4 regions of the Ferrimonas sp. genome follow, and region 3 is predicted to be linked to each of the others. Evidence: predicted binding sites of a transcription regulator. Region 3 holds the regulator's gene; each other region holds the start of a gene.
What was found. Region 3 encodes LexA, which represses DNA repair genes until DNA is damaged. Its sites were predicted from a motif close to TACTGTATNNNNATACAGTA; they were not measured.
Positions count from the first base shown of each region.

Region 1: the regulator LexA is predicted to act here: its motif matches at 2,947-2,966, upstream of recN (DNA repair protein RecN).
Region 2: the regulator LexA is predicted to act here: its motif matches at 2,652-2,671, upstream of imuA (translesion DNA synthesis-associated protein ImuA).
Region 4: the regulator LexA is predicted to act here: its motif matches at 2,589-2,608, upstream of ACN0RV_RS10655 (YebG family protein).

Region 1 is NZ_JBLXDO010000015.1:57,278-62,467, forward strand. Features, by position in the region: gene yiaY (L-threonine dehydrogenase) at 1-954, opposite strand, end outside; gene recN (DNA repair protein RecN) at 1,258-2,922, opposite strand; gene ACN0RV_RS13640 (SDR family oxidoreductase) at 3,067-3,759, shown strand; gene nadK (NAD(+) kinase) at 3,822-4,706, opposite strand; gene grpE (nucleotide exchange factor GrpE) at 4,827-5,190, shown strand, end outside.
Region 2 is NZ_JBLXDO010000007.1:37,091-42,280, forward strand. Features, by position in the region: gene fadE (acyl-CoA dehydrogenase FadE) at 1-407, opposite strand, end outside; gene ACN0RV_RS08295 (class II glutamine amidotransferase) at 678-1,460, shown strand; gene ACN0RV_RS08300 (DUF3108 domain-containing protein) at 1,423-2,148, opposite strand; gene ACN0RV_RS08305 (MGMT family protein) at 2,175-2,528, opposite strand; gene imuA (translesion DNA synthesis-associated protein ImuA) at 2,690-3,355, shown strand; gene ACN0RV_RS08315 (Y-family DNA polymerase) at 3,355-4,752, shown strand; gene ACN0RV_RS08320 (error-prone DNA polymerase) at 4,739-5,190, shown strand, end outside.
Region 3 is NZ_JBLXDO010000014.1:47,598-52,787, forward strand. Features, by position in the region: gene ACN0RV_RS13075 (aromatic amino acid transporter) at 1-270, opposite strand, end outside; gene plsB (glycerol-3-phosphate 1-O-acyltransferase PlsB) at 327-2,711, opposite strand; gene lexA (transcriptional repressor LexA) at 2,923-3,543, shown strand; gene ACN0RV_RS13090 (SulA-like leucine-rich domain-containing protein) at 3,543-3,992, shown strand; partial or broken gene coxB (cytochrome c oxidase subunit II) at 4,380-5,190, shown strand, end outside.
Region 4 is NZ_JBLXDO010000010.1:36,799-41,988, reverse strand. Features, by position in the region: gene ACN0RV_RS10670 (DUF2057 family protein) at 1-255, opposite strand, end outside; gene ACN0RV_RS10665 (ATP-binding protein) at 355-1,743, opposite strand; gene ACN0RV_RS10660 (response regulator) at 1,734-2,408, opposite strand; gene ACN0RV_RS10655 (YebG family protein) at 2,652-2,942, shown strand; gene ACN0RV_RS10650 (hypothetical protein) at 3,090-3,419, opposite strand; gene ACN0RV_RS10645 (translocation/assembly module TamB domain-containing protein) at 3,559-5,190, opposite strand, start outside.

The DNA.
Region 1 (5,190 bases), on a different contig from region 3:
GTCAGCAGCAGTCATACCGGTGGTGTCGATACCCATGCAACGGGCTACGTCGGCCAGGCGCTCGGGAACCACCTGGGCGTTGTAAGCCTGGACGTGCGGTAGCAGGATGGCGTTACATACACCGTGTGGCAGGTCGTAGAAACCGCCCAGCTGGTGAGCCATGGCGTGTACGTAACCCAGGCTGGCGTTGTTGAAGGCCATGCCTGCCAGGAACTGCGCGTAGGCCATCTGGTCACGGGCTTCGATGTCAGAACCGTCAGCAACCGCATTGCGCAGGTTGTTGGCGATCAGGGTGATCGCTTTCTCTGCACAGGCGTCGGTGATGGGGTTGGCAGCGATAGACACATAGGCTTCAACGGCGTGGGTCAGTGCGTCCATACCGGTGGCAGCAGTCAGAGACTTGGGTTTGCCAACCATCAGCTGAGGATCGTTAACAGACAGGATGGGAGTGGTGTTTTTGTCCACAATGGCCATCTTGATGTGACGATCTTCGTCGGTGATGATGCAGAAGCGAGTCATCTCGGACGCGGTGCCAGCGGTGGTGTTGATGGCAACCAGAGGCAGTTGAGGCTTGGCGGACTTGTCCACGCCCTCGTAGTCACGGATGTCGCCACCGTTGGCGGCTACCAGAGCGATACCCTTGGCACAGTCGTGTGGTGAACCACCGCCCAGGGAGATAACGAAGTCACAGTCGTTCTCCTTCAGCAGAGCCAGACCGTCGTTTACGTTACCAACGGTTGGGTTGGGCTGGGTACCGTCGAATACAACGGTCTCCAGGCCACGGGTGGCCAGTTTGTCTACCACCTGAGCAACCAGGCCTACCTCAACCAGCACCTTATCGGTGACGATCAGGGCACGCTTGAAGCCCAACTGGAGAATATCGTCTGCGGCTGCATCCACGGCGCCGGTGCCCAGAGTGTTCACGGAAGGAATAAAAAACTTCGCTACGGACATGGGCTGTCTCCTTTAAGTTTGAAATTAAAATTCTATCTGGAATCAAAATAACCCGTCCATCACCCCTCTTTTGTGACTTTTCGCAGACTTTTTCCTGAAAGTTTGTGAGATATGACAGAAACATTACCTCTGTTGGAAAAGCCGCAGTTTCGTCGGCTGGATCCGCAAAACTCAGATTTTTAGATGAAGATCTTGCGAACCTGACTAAAAAACTCGCAAGTGGATTTGCTGGGGATCACATGAGGGGAGAAAGTGGGATCGGGGTGCCGGATGGGCCGGCACCGGTCGATTTTCAGAGGGTGATTACTCTTTGACCAGGAGTTCTCTGGCATTGGCCAGGGTGGCGTCAGTGATGCTGTCTCCACCCAGCAGTCTGGCCAGTTCATCCAAACGCTGAGTCTGGGCCAGAGTAACCATCAGAGTCTCGGTGGCTTTTCCTTTGGTGGATTTACTGACGAACATATGGTTGTGGCCATTGCCGGCCACCTGAGGCAGGTGGGTAACACAGAAGACCTGGGTGGATTCTCCCAGGGTACGGAGCATCCGTCCCACCACGGCAGCGGTAGGCCCGGAGATCCCCACATCCACTTCGTCGAAGATAAGGGTGGGGGTGGCCACTTTGCGGGCGGTGATAACCTGGATCGCCAGGCTGATTCGGGACAGCTCGCCCCCTGAGGCCACTTTGCCCAGGGGTTGCAGAGGCTGACCCGGGTTGGTGGAGACCAAAAACTGCAACCGGTCGCTGCCGCTGGGGGAGAGCGACTCGGGCTCAAAATTCACCTCTATCTGGAATTTGGCGTGAGGCAGGGCCAACTCCCTGAGGTTGGCGGTGATCTGTTTATTCAGCTCTTTGGCATATCGCTGGCGACTCTTGCTGAGTCTCTGAGCGGATTGACCACAGGCCTCTCTTGCCTGGTCACGCTCCAGCTCCAACTGCTCAAGGCGTTCTTCACCTGCACCGATGGCAGAGAGCTCGTCGGCCAACTGGGTGTGGAACTCGGCCAGCTCGGCGGCCTTAACCTGATGTTTGCGCGCCAGGGTCATGGCTTTGGAGAGTCGATCCTCCAGTTCGTGGAACCGCTCTGGGTCCATCTCCAGGCTCTGATGGTAGCGATCCAGCTCGGCGGCTCCCTCCTGCAGCTGAATCAGCCCCTCATGCAGAAGCTCCACCGTCGGCGCCAGGGCGGCATCTTCCTCGGCCAGTGCCTCAACCTCACCTATGGCTTGTTGCAGCAGGGAAAGGGCGCTCACCTCCTCCCCTTCACTGAGAAAGTAGCAGGCACGCTGGCTCTGCTCCATCAGAGTGGTGCAGTTGGCCAGTCGTTTGTGTTCAGCTTCAATAGCCTGAAATTCTCCGGGTTCCAGGCCAAATTCATTCAGCTCCTGAACCTGGTACTCCAGCAACTGGCGCCGGGCCTGGCGCTGCTCCTGCTCGTCGCGCAGCCGCACCAGTTCATTATCCAGGTGTTTCCAACGTCGGTAGGAGCTGGTGCAAGCCTCAAGCAGGCCATGATGGGCGGCGTAGTTGTCCAGCAGGTTTTGCTGAGTCTGGCTTTGCAGCAGCCCCTGGTGGGCATGCTGACCGTGGATGGTCAGCAGCATCTGGCCCAGAGCCTTAAGCTGCGCCAGAGGCACCGGTTGACCGTTGATCCAGGCTTTGGAGCGGCCTTCACTGCTGATACTGCGCCTTAGGATGCACTGGTCCTCGTCGTCCAGCTCATTCTCCTTTAACCAGTGTATGGCGTCGGGAATGGCGCTGATGTCAAAGCAGGCCGACAGTTCAGCCCGGGGCGCGCCCGGACGCACCATGGCAGCCTCCCCCCGGCCTCCGAGGCAGAGCCCCAGGGCATCGATGGCGATGGACTTACCGGCACCGGTTTCCCCGGTGATGGTGGTCATTCCGGAGCAAAACTCCAGCTCAAGGAACTTTACAATGGCGAAATTGGAGACCGTCAGTTGGCTCAGCATCTCAGTTTCCTGTATGAATAGACATACTGTATGGAAAGACAGTATAGAGTTTTTTTTTGCTCAGTAAAGCAACAGAGACAAAAAGTTGTACAGCGGGTAACCGCCTTCTATGTTTCATGGAGGACGATTTTTGGAGGTGTCAGCATGATAGCAGTGGTGACCGGCAGTAACAGAGGACTGGGGTGGCACGTGGCGCATCAGTTGGCTGAAAAGGGATACCATGTGGTGACTTGTGCCCGAAGCCATGAGGCCGCCACCCAGGTGGCGGAGTCCATTCGGGAGCGGGGAGGCGAGGCCAGCCCCTTTATGCTGGATGTGTGCGATGCCGAGCAGATTAATGCGTTGGGGGCCTGGTTGGGGCAGCTGTTTGGCGGGGTTGAGGTGCTGGTAAACAACGCCGGGGTTTTCATCGACCAGGGGCAGTCCCTGTCTGACATCACCCTGGAGCAGTGGCAGCAAACCCTGACAACCAATGTCACCGGCGCCATGCTGATGTGCAAGATGATTCTGCCCTTGATGCGCCCCAGAGGGTATGGCCGGATCGTCAATGTCTCCTCAGGATATGGCTCCCTGGCGGAGATGGGAGAGTTGCAGGTGGCCTACAGGGTGTCCAAGGCGGCCCTCAATGCGTTGACTCGGGTGGTGGCCTCCGAGGTGTCCGATGAGGGGATCAAGGTCAATTCCGTCTGCCCTGGCTGGGCCAGGACCGACATGGGCGGGCCCCAAGCGAGCCGGGACCCTGCAGAGTCAGCCAATTGGATCACCTGGGCGGCGACCCTGGATCCCCAGGGCCCCAATGGCGCCTTCTTGCGAGATGGTAAATCGATCCCCTGGTAGGCAGGGCAGGTTGCCCCTGGGCTGCAAGTTCCCCCACGAAAGTGCAACATGCCCGGAGCGGGCTAGAACAGTTTGTTGCCCCAGTCTAGCTTGCTGCGCAGGACTTCGAAATAGTTGTAGCCCTTGGGGTGGATCAGTCGTAGGCAGGCGTCCGCCTTGCGAATGCGGATCTCGTCACCGGGCTGACAGGGCAGGGTTACCTGGCTGTCGCAGCTGATGGCCAGTTCCGATGACTGACTGTTGCAGGAGGCTTTCAGGGTGATCTCACTGTCGCCATTGACCACGATGGGGCGACAGGAGAGGGTGTGGGGAAACATCGGCACCAGAATGTTGGCGTTGAGTTTGGGGGTGAGAATGGCACCACCGGCACTCAATGAGTAGGCGGTCGATCCTGTGGGGGTGGCGACAATCATCCCGTCCGCTCGCTGGCTGTACATGAAGTGGCCATCGATATAGACCTCGAAGTCGATCATGTGGGCTACTTTGCCGGCGTGGAGAACGGCTTCGTTCACGGCCACATTGTGAGCTTTCTGCTCTCCGTGACGATGCACTTCGGTACGAAGCAGGAATCGTCTTTCAGTGTCGAATTCGCCTGCCAGCACCTTGGTCAGTGTGGGCTTGAACTGGTCCGGGTCCACGTCGGTGAGGAAGCCCAGGTTGCCCCGGTTCACCCCCAATACGGCAATGTCGTAGCGGGACAGCACTCGGGCTGCCCCCAACATGTTGCCGTCGCCACCCACGACAATGGCCAGGTCGCAGCGTTCACCAATCTCGTTGATCTCCACAGCCTCAGCTTTGGTGCAGCCGAGCTCCCGGGCGATGTTTGACTCGATAAGTACTTCATATCCTTGCTTATCCAGCCAATAGAATAGCTGCGCCAGGGTCTGGTTTGCGCCTTCATGACGAGGCTTGCCGATAAGGCCAATGGATTTGAAGTGTGTCTGCATCTTCTGCTCATCTGTAGGGCGGACGGGAATCTTGTGGCTCTGTGGCCCTTGAAGTCCGTAAATCAGTCCCCATAATAGGCTCAGAGCCTTTGGGAATAAAGTATTTTAGCCGGAGTTGAAATGAGCGACGAGCAGCAAAAAGTGGAGCAGCCAGAAGAGGTTGAGATGGAACAACAGCAGGCTGATGCCGAGCAGGATCCACAGGCCGCCCGCATTGAGGAACTGGAAAACGCCCTGGCAGCTGCCCAGGCGAAGGTGGAAGAGCAGAAGGACAGCGTCGTTCGTGCTCTCGCCGAGATGGAAAATGTCCGTCGCCGCAGCGCTCAGGATGTGGAGAAGGCCCGTAAGTTTGCCCTGGAGAAGTTTGCCGGTGAGCTGCTGCCTGTTATCGATAACCTGGAGCGGGCCCTGGCCACCGGGGATGCGGACAATGAAGCGGTGAAACCTCTGCTTGAGGGTGTGCAACTGACCCACAAGAGCTTCC
Region 2 (5,190 bases), on a different contig from region 3:
ACCTCTTCTACCGGACCATCCAGGAAAGCTTGCTCCTCGGCGCTCAGGCGGGGCATGGGCAGCTGGTGCATCTTCTTCCAGTCAGGTGCACCGGAGAACAGGTCCGCGTCCCACCAGGTGGTGCCCGCTTCGATGGCGTCCTTTTCGGTTTGGGACATCTCGGGCATCACGGAACGGAACGCCTTCAGGGCGGGCTTGGTCAGCAAGCTCTTACGCAGGGAGGCGACGTTGAATGGGATGGCGATGATGGCGAAGAGGATCCAGGCCAGGGTGCCCACAATGCCAAGGCCGCTGCCAATGGCCAGGGCCGCGGCGGCCACCAGGGTAAACAGGGTCAGTGAGGCGCGCTTGTAGATCAGGCCCCCTAACACCAGAATCGAGGCAATGCTCCAAATTAGGGTAGTCACGTTATTTCTCCTTGTGTCACCTGCCGGGATACGGACTACCGACAGGTTTGCTCTCTGTCACAGTATATGGTCTGGTCTGACCTCTGTCACATAAAAACTAAACACATGTTTGAACTTCTTCAAGATCTAATTGCGATTATTTACTGCAAGGTATAGGGAAAAGCGCAGACTCGGGTGGCGAGCCTTTGAGCAAACGCCGGCCTGGCGGGGTGCGCGAACGTTAAAATCTGGTTATTCTTCGTTGTAATAGAGAATGATACGGGTAAAGCCATGTGTGAATTGCTGGCGATGAGCGCCAATGTACCCACGGACATCGTCTTCAGCTTTACCGGACTGGTGGAGCGGGGCGGTGTCACCGGTCCCCATACCGACGGTTGGGGCATCACCTTCTACGAGGGGATGGGCAACCGCACCTTCCGCGACTGTCAGCCCAGCTGTGAGTCTGAGGTGGCCGCCCTGATCAAGGAGTACCCCATCAAGAGTAAGGCGGTGATCAGCCATATCCGCCAGGCGAACCGGGGCCGGGTGTCGCTGGAGAACACCCACCCCTTTTGCCGGGAGCTATGGGGCCGCTACTGGACCTTTGCCCATAACGGCCAGCTCAGTGGCTACACCGATAAGATGAAGCCCAAACGGTTCCATCCCGTAGGCAATACCGACAGTGAATTGGCCTTCTGCTACCTGATGGACAAGCTGGCGGAGCGTTTCCCGGAAAAGCCCAAGGATATGCGTCAGGCGTTTCGCTTTGTGGCCCAGGAAGCGGCCAAACTGAGGGAGCTTGGGGTATTCAATATGCTGCTCACCGATGGCCGCTATCTGCTGGCCCTGTGCAGCAACAACCTGTGCTGGATCACCCGGCGGGCGCCCTTTGGTGAAGCCAAGCTGATCGACACCGACATGGTGATCGACTTTAAACAGGAAACCACCGAGAAAGACATAGTCACTGTGATCGCCACCCGGCCGCTGACGCACAACGAGCAGTGGTACACCATGGAGGGGGGCGAGTGGCAGCTGTTTAAGGATGGCTTGCCTGTAGCGTCGGGGCGTCCTTGAACTCCAGGGCGGTGAGTTTCAGCTCCGCCTGCACATCCCCATCCTTATACTGAATCAGGCGTGCCATCACCAGATGGTGCGCCTTGGCCAGCCACAGGTAGGTCTGGCGGCTGCTGCCTTCCCCCCGATCCCGCTCCACCTTGATGGTTTCCAGAGTGCCGAAAGGCAGGGTCAGAGTCTCCTCTCCCACCACCTTATAGCGGTACTCCTTCTCTTTGGCCTTATAGATGATGGGGTAGGCCATCTCGGTCTTTCCAGCGGCCACATCCAGTCTCAGCTGTTGCTGATAGCTCAGGGGATCAAACTTGGGCTCGCTCCAGGGCAGGGTGGCTTTCTCATCCCGGTACTGGGCCTGGATGGGGCCTGTATCAGGATTGAAGCGGATCCAGGATTTAAAGTCCGGCCCGGTGCCGGAGCGTTTCATCCGGTACAGGGTTGGGCGCACCAGCTGTGACACCATCCTGAACTCACTGGTTTCGGTGCGGGTATCGGACAGAAACAGCAAGCCCACCTTACTCTGGTAACCCAGGCGATACTGGCCATCGGCCAACTGCTCAAGCTGGTAATAGCCCTCGCCCAACTCGGAGTCACCGCGCCACACCTGGTAGTCCGCCCGGTAGGGCAGTAGGGGGTTGGCCTGAACAGCCAACGCCTGCAACAGCAGGAAGAGGGTGAGTAGGGCTCGCATGGGCACTCCTTATTGGGACGTCAGTGTTAAAAGGGTAGTTGCCAAAGCAGTTCAGCGAGATCCGGTTGCCACTGGTAGCGAGCCATATTAACCCGGCTACCATTGACCTCCACGCCCTCCTCCCGCAGGTGGTACTGCTGCTCCCGGTATCCAGGGGAGTCCTTGGGCAGGGAGATCTTGCCTCCGGCGCCCAGTACCCGGTACCAGGGCAGCGCCATCTCCTTGGGGGCGGTGCGCATCGCCCGGCCCGCCAGCCGTGCCCGACCGGGCAACCCCGCCAGATCCGCCAGTTGACCATAGCTGACCACCTTGCCTTCGGGAATCATCAGGCACACCTGCCAGATCCTCTGCTCTTTGGTCAGGGCCTTGGGTTCACTCATCCATCTTTGTCCTTCCTGTTGGGGGGAGCCAGTCTACTGAATTCTCAAGTGCTTTTCTTTAGGACTTTGCTGAAGTGCTTCTGGTTCCCAGAGATCCCTTGGATCTGAAGCCAAGATGATTGATACTGTATATGCGTACAGTATTTCATTTGGTGCTGAAAATGTTGAAACCCGTTGACTCCCTGCTTAAGCGTGATGACCTGTGGCTGGCCAGCCAGTGGCAGCAGGATAAGTGTGGCATCGCCACAGGTTTTCCCGGCCTGGACCAACGCCTAGCTCGCCAGGGCTGGCCGGACAGAGGCGTGGTGGAGGTGCTGGTGGCTCACCCTGGCAGTGGTGAGGCCCTGCTGCTGCAGAGTCTGGTGACGCCGGCGGAAGATCAGTGGCTGCTGCTGATTTGCCCGCCCTTTGTTCCCTATGCACCGGCCTGGAGCCGGGAACTGGATCTGTCCCGGTTGCTGTGCCTGACCGATCTGGATCGTAAGGAGCAGCTGTGGGCGGCGGAGCAGGCCCTGGCCAGTGGCAGTTGTCAAAGGGTGCTGCTCTGGCTCGATGCCTTGTCGGTGAGTGAGTCGCGGCGGCTGCAACTGGCGGCGGAGAAGGGGGAGAGCGTGGCCCTGGTGTTCCTGCCTCCGGAGCTGGAGCAGGAGAGCCACCCGGTCAGTTTGCGCCTTCGGCTGTCGGTGACCCATGGGGGACACAGCCTGCAGATCCTCAAGCAGCGGGGGGGCTGGCCCCAGTCTTCTCAGCCTGTGGCCCTGGCGCCCTCTGGCTGGGGGCCGCTCCCCGAAAAGGGGAGGGTGACCCTGGTGCAGGGACCCTGGTAATGCTGTGGTTGGGTCTGCACTTTATCGATCTGCAGCTGCACCATCAGGCCAGAACCCTGGAACAGGCTCCCCCCCTGGCCCTGGTTGGAGGCCAGCCCATACAGGTGTTGCAGCTCAATGATCTGGCCCGGGGTGCCGGAGTGGCCCGGGGACAGAGTCTGGCCACGGCCACCTCCCTGTGTCCGGAGCTCAGGCTGTTGGAGCCCCTGGTCGACGATGTGCCTCTTCTGGAGGAGCTGGGGGCCTGGGCTTACGGGTTCAGCGGCCGGGTGGTGCTGGTGCCGCCGGACCGTTTGTTGCTGGAGGCGGGCAGCATGCTGCGGCTCTTTGGCGGCCTGGCCCAGTGGCGCGCGGCCCTGAATCTGAGCCTGGAGGCTCTGGGGCTGCCCTGTCGTCAGGGGCTGGGACACACGCCTCAGGCGGCTGCCTTGCTGGCCCGCAGTGGCGAGGATGCCAACACTCTGGAGGAGGAGGCGCTCAGAGCCTGCTTACTGGCTCTGCCTGTGGCTGCCCTGGAGCTGCCCGATGACAGTGGAGAGCGATTGCTGGGGATGGGCATTCGCCAGACTGAGCAGCTGTACAGGCTGCCGAGGCAGGAGCTGGGGCAGCGGTTCGGCAGTGAACTGCTGCTCTACCTCTCCCGGCTGTGGGGGGAGCTGCCCGACCCCCGTCATGAGTATCAACCGCCCCCCGGATTCCGTCAGAAGCTGGTATTGATGGAGGAGGTGGAGCTGGCCCAGGTGCTGCTGTTCCCCCTGAAACGCATGCTGGCGGCCCTGGGAGAGTTTCTCCGTCATCGTCAGCTCTCCTGCGATGCCTTTACCCTGACTCTGGTGCATCGCCAGGGGCCGGATCAGGCCATAGTGCTGCGTCCAGGCTTTGCGGAGCATCGCAGCGAGCAGCTGTTTAAGCTGGTGCAGCTGAGGTTTGAGCGCCTGACCCTGTATCAACCCGTGGTGGAGCTGATGCTCAGTGCGGAGAGCTTCAGTGAACTGGACCCTGATACCCGGTCCTTGAGTGCCCAGGTACTGCCCGGCGGTGAGCACAGCCCGGCCCGGGAGCTGGTGTCTCAGTTGATTGCCCGCCTGGGGGAGTCCAGGGTCAGGGGAGTTGGCTGTGTGGATGAGATCCGCCCGGAGCGGGCCTGGTGCTGGGGCGAGCCGGGCGCGCTGGGCTGTGCGGGTCCCCAGAAGCCTCGGCCTCCCTGGCTGCTGGAGGAGCCACAGGAGGTTGAGCGACGTCGGTTGCAACTGCGCCAGGGGCCGGAGCGGCTGGAGAGTGGCTGGTGGGACGGCGCCCCCGTTGCCCGGGATTACTATCTGGCCCAGGTCGACGATGGCCGCTGGTGCTGGGCGTTTCGGAACGAGTTGGGGTGGTTTATCCATGGCTGGTTCTGATCTGGGCTACGCCGAGCTGCACAGTTTGAGTAACTACAGCTTCCTGCAGGGGGCTTCCCACCCTGCGGAGCTGGTGGCCCAGGCGGCCAGTTTGAGTTACAGCGCCATCGCCCTCACCGACGAGTGCTCCCTGGCAGGGATCGTCAAAGCATGGGAGGAGGCCCGGGAGCATGGCATCAGGTTGATCACCGGCAGTGAGTTTCGTTTTGAGGAGGCCACCCTGGTGGTGCTGGCTCAGAGTCGTCGGGGCTATGGTCAGCTCTCAGCCCTGATCAGTCGTGCCCGGCGGCGCAGCCCCAAGGGGCAGTATGCCGTCCATTGGAGCGATCTGGAGTCCAACCTGGAGGAGTGTCTGCTGCTGATTAAGCCAGTGGTGACCACAGAGCGACAGGTCCTGGATTCGGTGATCGCCAGGCTGATGCCCCTGTATAAGGGGCG
Region 3 (5,190 bases):
GGAGATGCCGTTGGCGACCCGCCAGGGGCGTCCCAGGGTCTCGCCCACCATGGAGTCAAAACTGGCGCCAACGGGGAAGTGCAGGTTGGTTTCCAGCACGAACAGGCCGGAGAGCAGCATGCACAGCCAGGCAAAAGCCAGCATCAGCAGGCTGTAGCCATACCACATGCCGGCACCGGTGACCGGAAGGGAAAACATGCCGGCCCCGACTGTGGTGGCGGCGATGATCATGGCCCCGCCGAGGAGGCCGGGGGAGGAGCGGTGTGTCATTGGGTATTCCAAACTCAAAAAGGGCCCCGAAGGGCCCTTGAACAGTGAAGCCGTGGTTAGCCCGCCTGGCTGATGGAGGCGCGCATGCTGACCGGCAGCTGGGTCAGCACCAACTGGGCCAGCTCCTTGATCAGGTCGGTGTCCGGCGTGTCGCCGATGCAACCCATCTCCTTCAGTCTCAGGGTCAGGGTGTTGAACACCTTCTTGTCGAAGAACTCAGGCGCGCTGGTGCCGTGGAGCTTGCACAGACGCTCAGCCAGCTTGGTGGCTTCCTTCTCCAGGGAGCCCCGTTCGATCTGGGGCTCGGCCTGCAGCCGGGCCAGCAGAATGGCGTAGCGCTGCAGGGTCTCCTGGCTGATGGCCGCCAGTTGCATCAGGCTGTTGCGCTGGCTCTCGACTATGGTCAGTTGGCCATCGTCGTCCTCAAGCAGGTGACCATGGTTGATCAGTTCATTGATCAGGGCGTGCAGATACTCGTCCAGTTCGCCGTCCAGGCCCATAAACAGCTCAGCCTGCAGCAGGGGATAGAGCTTGTGGGCGTCTTCGATCAACTGCTTGCGGCTGGGCTTGGCACTCTTCACCACCAGCGAGGCCAGCAGGCTCGGCAGGATCATCAGGTGCAGGATGTTGTTGCGGTAGTAGGTCATGGTGACCGCCTGATGGTCGGCGATGCTGACGATTTCACCCAGGTCATCCTGACTCAGCTGGAACTTCTCCAGATCCAGCACGGTTTGCAGCACCTGCTTGCCATCACCCTCGGTCAGAGTGGTGTAGGGGGTATAGGGCACCGCCTGCAGCAGTTTCAGGTAGAAATCCAGCTGCTGCTCCAGGGTGGCCCTGGGCATGGCGTGCTGCGGGGTGGCCAGCAGGGTAGTGGCCGTCAGGGTCACTGAGCTGACGGCGGCGGCATCGTTGATGTTGCACATCAGTTGATTGGCCAGCTCGTTTACCGCCGGGGTCAGCCAGGGCTGACGCTGCTCCGGATCGTCCTGGGTGTCCTCACGCCAGTTGGGCACCTTGTCGTTGAGGAACTGGTGCACGGTAATGGGCTGGCCAAAGTTGACGTAGCCTTCACCATAGTTGCGCAGCTTCTTGATGGCGGACAGCACCTGACCCATCCCTTCTTTCTCTTTTTTCTTACCTTTCAGCTCCTTGTGATAGGTAGATACCTCCATTACATGGTCATAGCCAAGATAGATGGGCACCAGGGTCACCGGACGCTCGATGCCGCGCAGCACCGTCTGGATGGTCATGGCGATCATCCCGGTCTTGGGTGGCAGCAGGCGACCGGTACGGGAGCGGCCCCCTTCGCAGAAGTACTCGATGGAGTAGCCCCGGGCAAACAGCTGGTGCAGGTACTCACGGAAGACGTCGGCGTACAGCTTGTTGCCACGGAAGGAGCGGCGGATAAAGAAGGCGCCGCCCTGGCGGAAGATGGGGCCGGCAGGCCAGAAGTTCAGGTTCACCCCGGCGGCGATGTGCGGCGGCACCATCCCCTGCTGGTAGATGATGTAGGAGAGCAGCAGGTAATCCATGTGGCTTCGGTGGCAGGGCACAAAGACGATCTCGTGGCCATCCTGGGACAACTGACGCACCTGCTCGGCACCGCGGACGTTGATGCCGTTGTAGATCTTGTTCCACAGCCAGGAGAGGATGCGCTCACCGATGCGAATCAGGTTGCTGGAGTAATCGGCGGCGATCTCCTCCAGGTACTCTGTGGCCTTTTCACGGGCCTTTTCTTCGCTGATCCCCTTGCTCTTTGCCTCGTCGGCGACCGCTTGCTGCAGCCCCTTGGAGGCCAGCAGGCTGGCAAACAGGGCCTGGCGGTCGGGCAGGCGCGGGCCGGTGGCCACGGTGCGCTGACGACCGAAATGCACCCGGGCAACCCGGGCCAGCTTCTGGGCAATCCCCTCATCGGTGCCGTGGTTGTCGGCCATGTAGCGCAGGGAGACAGGGCGGGAGAAACGGATGAAGTTGTCCCGGCCCAGCATCATCAGGATAAAGAACTTGCGCAGCCAGGTGGGGTGATCCCGGTTCAGCAGGGTGGCGGAGACACTCTCCTCCTTGCCTGGATCCCGGCCCCAGAACAGAGACACCGGCACCACCTGGGCATCCAGTTCATCGTGAGTGCGGTGCAGGCCCAGCAGCTTTTCGAAGCGCGCCATAAAGTCCGCTTTCTTGCGTTTGCCAAACAGGGGGGTGGCGCCGTTGAGCCACACCACCCGGCTTACCTTCTCCCCTTTGACCTCCAGGGGCTCAAGGGGACTGGGTAGGCCACTGTTCAGGCAGGCTTCGTGGAGCGCCAGCAGATCAGAGTGGGATTCGTGGGCCATCACGTACACCAGGGGCCGCGAGGGATCGATATCCAGCTCTGAGATAGGGTCCTCGGGCACCAGGCGGGTGGTCACTACCGGCTTCTGGAGCCAGCGTGCACCCTGCATCCAGGGTGAAAGGTAGTCTTGAGTCACCGTTGAGTTCGCTTCTTGTTCTTCAATTGACGTAGATTCTACACCGAAAGAGCTCGGTACGGCAGTGGCTCAGATATTCAGTTGTCTCAAACTGTTCCAAGACCCCTGTCTGCAAATAACTGTTGAATTAATCGCCTACCTGTATATACTCACAGTGGTACTGTATAGATAAACAGGTAGAACTATGAAGCCGTTAACCCCAAGACAGAGCCAGGTGCTGGAGCTTATCCGCAGTCACATGCAGGAGACCGGCATGCCCCCCACCCGGGCCGAGATCGCCAAGAGCTTGGGGTTCCGCAGTGCCAATGCCGCCGAGGAGCACCTCAAGGCCCTGGCCCGCAAGCAGGTTATCGAGATTGTTCCCGGCACTTCCCGAGGCATCCGTCTGCTGGACAGCGGGCCTGAGCCGGAGCAGTTGGGTCTGCCCCTGATCGGTCAGGTGGCCGCCGGTGAACCCATCCTGGCTCAACAGCATATCGAACAGCACTGCCAGATGGATCCGGCCATGTTCCACCCCAGCGCCGATTTCCTGCTGCGGGTACGTGGGGACTCCATGGTGGACATTGGCATCATGGATGGAGACCTGCTGGCGGTACACAGTCAGAAGGACGCCCGCAATGGTCAGGTGGTGGTGGCCAGAGTTGGAGAGGATGTGACGGTAAAGCGCTTCGAACGTAAGGGTAACGTCGTCTATCTGCACGCAGAAAACCAAGAGTATCAACCCATAGTGGTCGACCTGGAGCAGGAGTACATGTGCATCGAGGGTCTGGCAGTGGGGGTGATTCGAAATGGAGGATTGCACTGATGAAAAGCCGCCAGGCAACACAATACCGTCACCCCGGCCTGTGGCAGGGAAACTGGAATCATGGTGCCAGCCTCAACAAGCTGGAAGATGGCATCGAGACCCTGACCCGTCTCGCCCCTGAACTGGCCGAACTCAGCCGCAAAGAGCGCTGGTTGGTGCTGGTTAACCCGCCCGCCTTCGGCTGGAAAGGGATCCTTCGGGAGGCCGGCGTGGCCATGGATCGCATCCTGCTGGTGCGCTGCCAGGACGAGGTGGAGGGTCAGTGGGCCGTAGAGCAGGCCCTGAGCGGCCGCACCTGTTCGGCGGTGCTGGCCTGGTTGCCTACCATCGCCGCCCGTGATTGGCGCCGCCTGGAGCTGGCCAGTCGCCGGGCCGATTGCTGTGGCTATCTGTTCCAGCCTCAGCGCCACCCCATGACTCCTGCCCTGGTCAGCAACTGGATCCACTGATTTTCGGGAAAAAGGGGGGCTTTAGGCGGTATTTAGCCCCAATCCCGATTTTTGAATCTAATTCGCTCCCTTCCTGCGATAATTCGCTCATTCTTTCATCTGCTTAGACTTATATTCCGATCAGGCCTGCATATAAGGTATTTCCTCTGTTTTGCCCTTCCATTGTTTCATTGAGTGCTATTCTTGATCTTGATCAAATGAGTTTGTCTCATTAGGTTAGGAAAAGACACGATCGCAGAATCGTGTGCGGCGGAGTGACTCCGGATTAAGCGGTTCCGCGGTATGCCCAAACCTATTGAGGGGGAGGGGAGCTTCATAGGGCTGTGAATTACTGTGCTGGCTCTCTTCTGGATATTGCAGGTTGCAATACACAGAGGAGCAGTATTTGTGAGACGTTACTTTTCGTTGGTGATCGGCCTGGTGCTGATGCCAACCCTGGCGCTGGCCACGGAATCAGACTACAACCTGACACCCGGGGTGACCGCCATCAGCGAGCAGGTCTATGGCCTGCATATGACCATCTTCTACATCTGCTGTGCCATTGCGGCAGTGGTGTTCGGCATCATGCTCTACTCGCTGATCCGTCACCGCAAGTCCAAGGGTGCAGTGCCCGCCAATTTCCATGAGAGCACCAAGGTTGAGGTGCTGTGGACGGTGATCCCTTTCATCATCCTGATCGTCATGGCGGTCCCGGCCACCAAGACCCTGGTGGCGATGGAGGATCCCAGTGCGTCGGATCTCACCATCCAGGTGACCGGTTCCCAATGGAAATGGCACTACAAATACTTCGACAAGGGCGTGGAGTTTTTCAGCCTGATGTCCACTCCTCAGGAGCAGATTAAGAACGCCGAAGCCAAGGGGGAAAACTACCTGCTCGAGGTGGACAAGCCCCTGGTGATCCCCGCCAACCGCAAGGTTCGGTTCCTGATGACCTCCGACGATGTGATCCACTCCTGGTGGGTGCCCGCCTTCGCGGTGAAGAAAGACGCCAACCCGGGCTTCATCAACGAGGCCTGGACCAAGGTGGACAAGCCCGGCACCTATCGTGGTCAGTGTGCCGAACTCTGCGGCAAGGACCATGGCTTCATGCCGGTGGTGGTGGAGGTGTTGCCTGAGGCGGAGTTCGACATCTGGCTGGCGGAGCAGCAGGACTCGGCCGCAGCGGCCGCCCAGGCGGAGACCGCGGCCCTGACCGAGA
Region 4 (5,190 bases), on a different contig from region 3:
ATCTCCCTTGGCATTGAAGGTCATCTGATGCAGTTCGGAACGAATGAACCAGTGGCTCTCCGCGTCCTGTTCAAACAGGCTGTCGTAACGAACGGTGACGTTGTTCACTCCCTGGTCCAGTTCGATCTGACTGGCATAGGCGGGGACGCTCTTGCCGTTGATGGATACAACCCTGACGTTTTCCCCCAGATTCAGGGTGGCGGCGGATACCGACAGGGACAGGGCAGTGGCGCTAAGCAGAATTAAGGCTCTCATCTTTCTCTCCTAGTAACGGTTTTCTCCTTGCCCAAAAAAAGACCGGCCCAGGGGCCGGTCTGTTTCAAAAAAGTTGCATAAATATTGAGCTAAAGTGACCTAAACCTTCTTAGGTGCCTCAAAACGCAGCACAATGGCCGCCCCCTGCAGTGGGGACTCCTCGATGGTCATGGTGCCGCCGTAGCCCAGGACGATGTCATGGACCACCGCCAGTCCGATCCCCTGGCCGGGGTTGCGTCGGTCGGCGCGTACTCCCCGTTCCAGCACGGCTTCACGCATCTTGGGTTCGATGCCCGGGCCATCATCCTCTACGGCGATGGTGAGGGTATCCGCCTCCACCGAGGCACGGACCCGCACCTGGCTGATGGCAAAGCGGTAGGCGTTCTCCAGCAGGTTGCCCATCATCTCCATCAGGTCATCCTGATTGCCGGGGAAGCGGGCTTCCTCCTGCAACTGCAGGTCCACCTGCACCTGCTTCTCCCGGTAGACCTTGTCCAGCATGGCGGTCAACTGCTCCAGGGTGGGTGTGATGCTGACTTGCTCCCGGGTCAGGCCCTGACGGCCAGAGACCGCCCGGCGCAGCTGATACTGGATGATCTGATCCATCTGGCCCAGCTGGGAGAGCATCTCCTGCTGACGCTGGCTCTCATTGAGGTTGGCGTCCTCCATGATGGCATTGGTGGCCGCCAGCCGGGTCTTGAGGCTGTGGGCCAGATCCTTCATGGCATGCTGATAGGTCTGGCGCTGGTGTTTCTCCTGGGAGATAAGCTCATTCAGTGCCTTGGTGACCTCTTCCAGCTCAGTGGGATAGCCCTGGCTCAGCTGTTCCCGCTCGCCACTGAGTATCCTCTTCACCTCTTCCGAGAGCAGCCTCAAGGGGCGCAGCCCCCAGTAGCCGGCACTCACCAACAGCAGGCCGGAGAGGGGGATGAACAGGCCCACCCGGAAATAGGTGGCCCGGCGGGCACGGTCCAGACGCTTCTGCACCTGCTCGGCGTTACGAAGCACCAGCAGGTCATACTCCTTGTTATTGATGCTCACCGGCATGGGCACCACGGCATAGAGCTGGCTGTCAGCCAGGGTCACCATGTAGGGCGGGGAGGCGTCCCGTGCCACCTGACGGACCCGATCACAGCTGTCTTGCAGACCCCGGCGGCGAGCCTCCACCGAGGAGGTGTAGTGGTCACGCATGCCGTTGACACAGGTGATCAGCAGGTAGTCGCTGGCGCGGCGGGCTTGGTCCGAGGGTTCTGACTCCAACACCTCATTGCTCTTGGGCAGCATCCCCTCCAGGCGCAGCTCGGTGGCGATGGAGGGCAGACGGGCGATGATGTCGTTGGTCTGGTTGACGTAGAAGTCCTGAACCTTCTGCTGGTTGATCACTTCAGCCAGGGCCAGGGAGGCGACGGTGATGATCGCCAGAGAGGTGAGCATCAGCCGCCGCTGCAGCCGCGGCTGTTTGCTGAACAGGATGGGGATCAGCCGCATACCAGATTGAACCTGTAGCCCTGGCCACGAATGGTCACTATGGGGTTCTCCAGACCACCCTGGCTCAGCTTCTTACGTACCCGGGAGATCATCACCTCGATGGTGTTGGGATCCCCCTCCTTGTCCTGATACAGGATGTCCAGCAGGCGTTGTTTGGAGATCACCTGCTGATGATGACGCATCAGGTACTCCAGAATCTGATATTCGAAGGCGGTCAGTTCCAGCTCGGCTTCGCCCAGGGTCGCCTGTTTGGCGGCCATGTCCAGGGTCAGGTGTTCGCACTGGATAACCGGTTTGACGAAGCCTGCACTGCGACGCACCAGGGCGTTAAGGCGGGCAATAAGCTCCTCGACCTGGAAGGGCTTCACCAGGTAGTCATCGGCACCGGCATTGAGGCCAGCCACTTTGTCTTTCCAGTGATCCCTGGCGGTCAGGATCAGAATGGGTTGACGGAAGCCATTGTCTCTCAGGTGCTGAATCAGATCGATGCCGTCCTGATCCGGCAGGCCCAGGTCCACCACGGCGATGTCCACCGGATAGTTCTCAGCCAGATAACGCCCCTCTCCGGCAGACTCCGAGGCCATTACCTGGTTGCCCATCTCGGTCAGGCGGACCTTTAGGTGGTGGCGCAACAGGGCATCGTCTTCAATCACCAGTATCTTCATTGTCACCTCGGGTGGTTGGCGGAAAAGGGAGGGCAGTTGCCCGGTGCCACTAAGGATAGTGCCTTTGCTCTGAATCTTTCCTGAACCATAACATAGCAAAGAAAAACTAACAGAGTATCCGATGGTTACATAGCATATCGCCAGAACATAATTGACCGGTATCAAGGGATGGGGTTGAGGGTCTGTATTTATATACAGTGTTGGGGTAGACTGGCGCAAAACTAGTCGATTGGGGGAGCCGAAATGGCAGTCATCGTTAAATACGTGGTTGAGCGGGATGGAGTGGAGAAAATGACCTTTGCCAGTAAAGCGGAAGCCGATGCTTATGACAAGATGCTGGATATTGCTGACGAACTGGAAGCGATGATCCAGGGCAGCGGCCTGGTTGAGCAGGAGGAGCTGGTCGAATCCCTGGCTCTCTACCTGGCAGAGCGTAAGGAGGAGGTTGCCACCATCCTCAAAGGCAAAAAGAAAGCCCCCGCCAAGCCCGCCGAAAAGAAACCCGCCCCCAAGGCTGCCGATAAAGCCGCCTGAGCATAAAAAAACCGGCTCGAGGGAGCCGGTTAGCAAAACCTTGCAGGAAAATAATGATGATACTCTGCCCATTTGCTGGCGAGTGTCGCCATTTTACCACTTTGGTCTAAAGGCCTGCTTACCCCCTAGGGGGTATTTTGTCGACGATCAGCGCTGGAATTTTGCTCTGATGGCGTTGGCGCTCCAGGCAATCAGCAGGTTACACAGCATCACCGCACCCAGAATCACCGCCATCCGCATCCAGGGCTGCTCAAAGGCGATCCTCATGGAGATCAGCCGGTGGGCGGTGGGCAGCCACACCAGCAGAGCAGAGAGCACCAGGCCCGCCTGCACCACCAGCACAGACCAGGGACGGCGGGTCAGCAGCAGCGCTGGAAGCAGGGCCACGGGCACCGCCACCATGGCGTTGCCGTAGCGAAGGAAGTGGGCGCCCAGAACCACATAGGCAAGGATGATCAGCAAGATTCGCCACCACATGGGGGCCTCCGGTACAGCAATTGGAATTCGGCCCCTATTGTCCTACGTATTCAGTCAGTTAATCTGCGACTTGTCTCATAGTAACGGGTTTATTAACTACCTCTAAAGTAGTAATTTGCCCCCGCCAATACTCAGGTTGTCACTCGATGTCGAAGCTGTAGTAGATGTCCAGGGAGTCCTTGAGGGTGTTGTTGATCCCCTCAATCCACAGGCGGTTCTGCAGGTAGTAGCGCACCGTAACCTCGGTGATGGGTTCGAAGATGTTGACCCCATACTTGAGGAAGACCTTCTCCCCCAGGTAACCGCTGATGGCCACCTGAGTGTCGTCCCCATCCCCTTCGGTGCCGACCCGAACTTCACTGAAGCCCAGCTCCTCGCCCAGGGTGGAGAGCATGCCACCGGTTTGGGCCAGACCCAGGTTCACTGCTGCCGAGGCCCACAGGGCGTTGCCGTTGTCAGTACCGCCCAACCCACGCCCCTGGGTGATGTAGGAGAGGATCTCCTGCTGCTCCATGCTGGGATTGGAGAACAGGGTCATGGTGGGTTCGGTGACCACCCCGGAGAGGCGCACCCCGGCGATGACGTTTTCCGACTTGATCTCCCTGATCGCCTCCACATCCAGGGTGGGCAGGCTGGGGGGGCCGTTAAACAGCACCTTGCCCCGGCGAATGGTCAGTTGCTGGCCAAAGGCGCGGAATTTGCCCTGGTGCAGGCTGATGTCGCCGAAGAGCTGAGGTGTCTGGTAGGCCTTCTGTCTCATGGTGAGCTGGCCGCCGAGATTGCCACTGATCCCCAAGCCTTCAACCGTCACCTCTTCGCCCACATTCAATTGAATGTCCATGGCGAAGGGGGCAGGGGGTTCCGCTTCGGTATCGGGGCGGTTGTCGACAAACTGAACGTCGTCGGAGAGGGCGACACCGCCCTCCGGCAGCTGCGACAGGGTCAGGGCTGCCTTGGGAATGTCGATGCGGCCGGTGACCGCCATCGCCTTGTCATCCTTGCGGAACCTCAGGGTGGGGGAGGCTTCGGCAATCAGCAGGGGGGGCTGAAGAATGTCCAGCCTGTCCCCAAGCAGCTCAATGTCCGCATGCAGGGTGTCTTTACTCCAGTCCAGCCATCCGCTGGCCTGAACCGGGCCATCGCCCACCATCAGCTCGGTGTCGATGTCGGCTCTCTGGCCGGTGAGATCCAGCTCTATCTCAATCTCGCTGAGCTCTGTGGGGTTGGTCAGAGAAGCCAGCCGCCCCTGCCTAAGATCCAGGTCGCCGTTGAGCAGAGGCGTGGTCAGATCGCCGCCCAGGCTGAGGTTGGCGGTCACCAGTCCCTCCAAGGCTGCGATGCGAGGCACAGCCTTGGTCAGGGGCGCCAGGTCAAAGCTGTTGAGGGTGAGCTCACCGTTCATGGCATAGGGCGCCTGAGGCTCCAGGTGCAGGCGACTGCGAATCAGGGGGGCATCGTCGTCCAGCTCCAGGGTCAGGTCCAGGCCGGCATCGGACAGGGTGGCATCCAGATCCAGCCTTTGCCAGGGCAGTTGCACCTGGGCCCGGCGTGGGTCAGCCTTCACCAGGACCGTGCCCTGATCGCTGTGTACCTGGGCCCTGAGCTGAGGCAGGTGCCCCGGCAGCCAGGTGGTGTCGAGCTCGGCGGTCAGCTGAGTGTCCAGGGAGAACTGCGGCGGCAGCAGAGGCTCTGCTGTCCTGGGGAGGTCGGCGGTCAGGGCCATCTTCACCGCTCCGCCGCTGCCGACGTTGGCAGGAATGGGCAGACACAG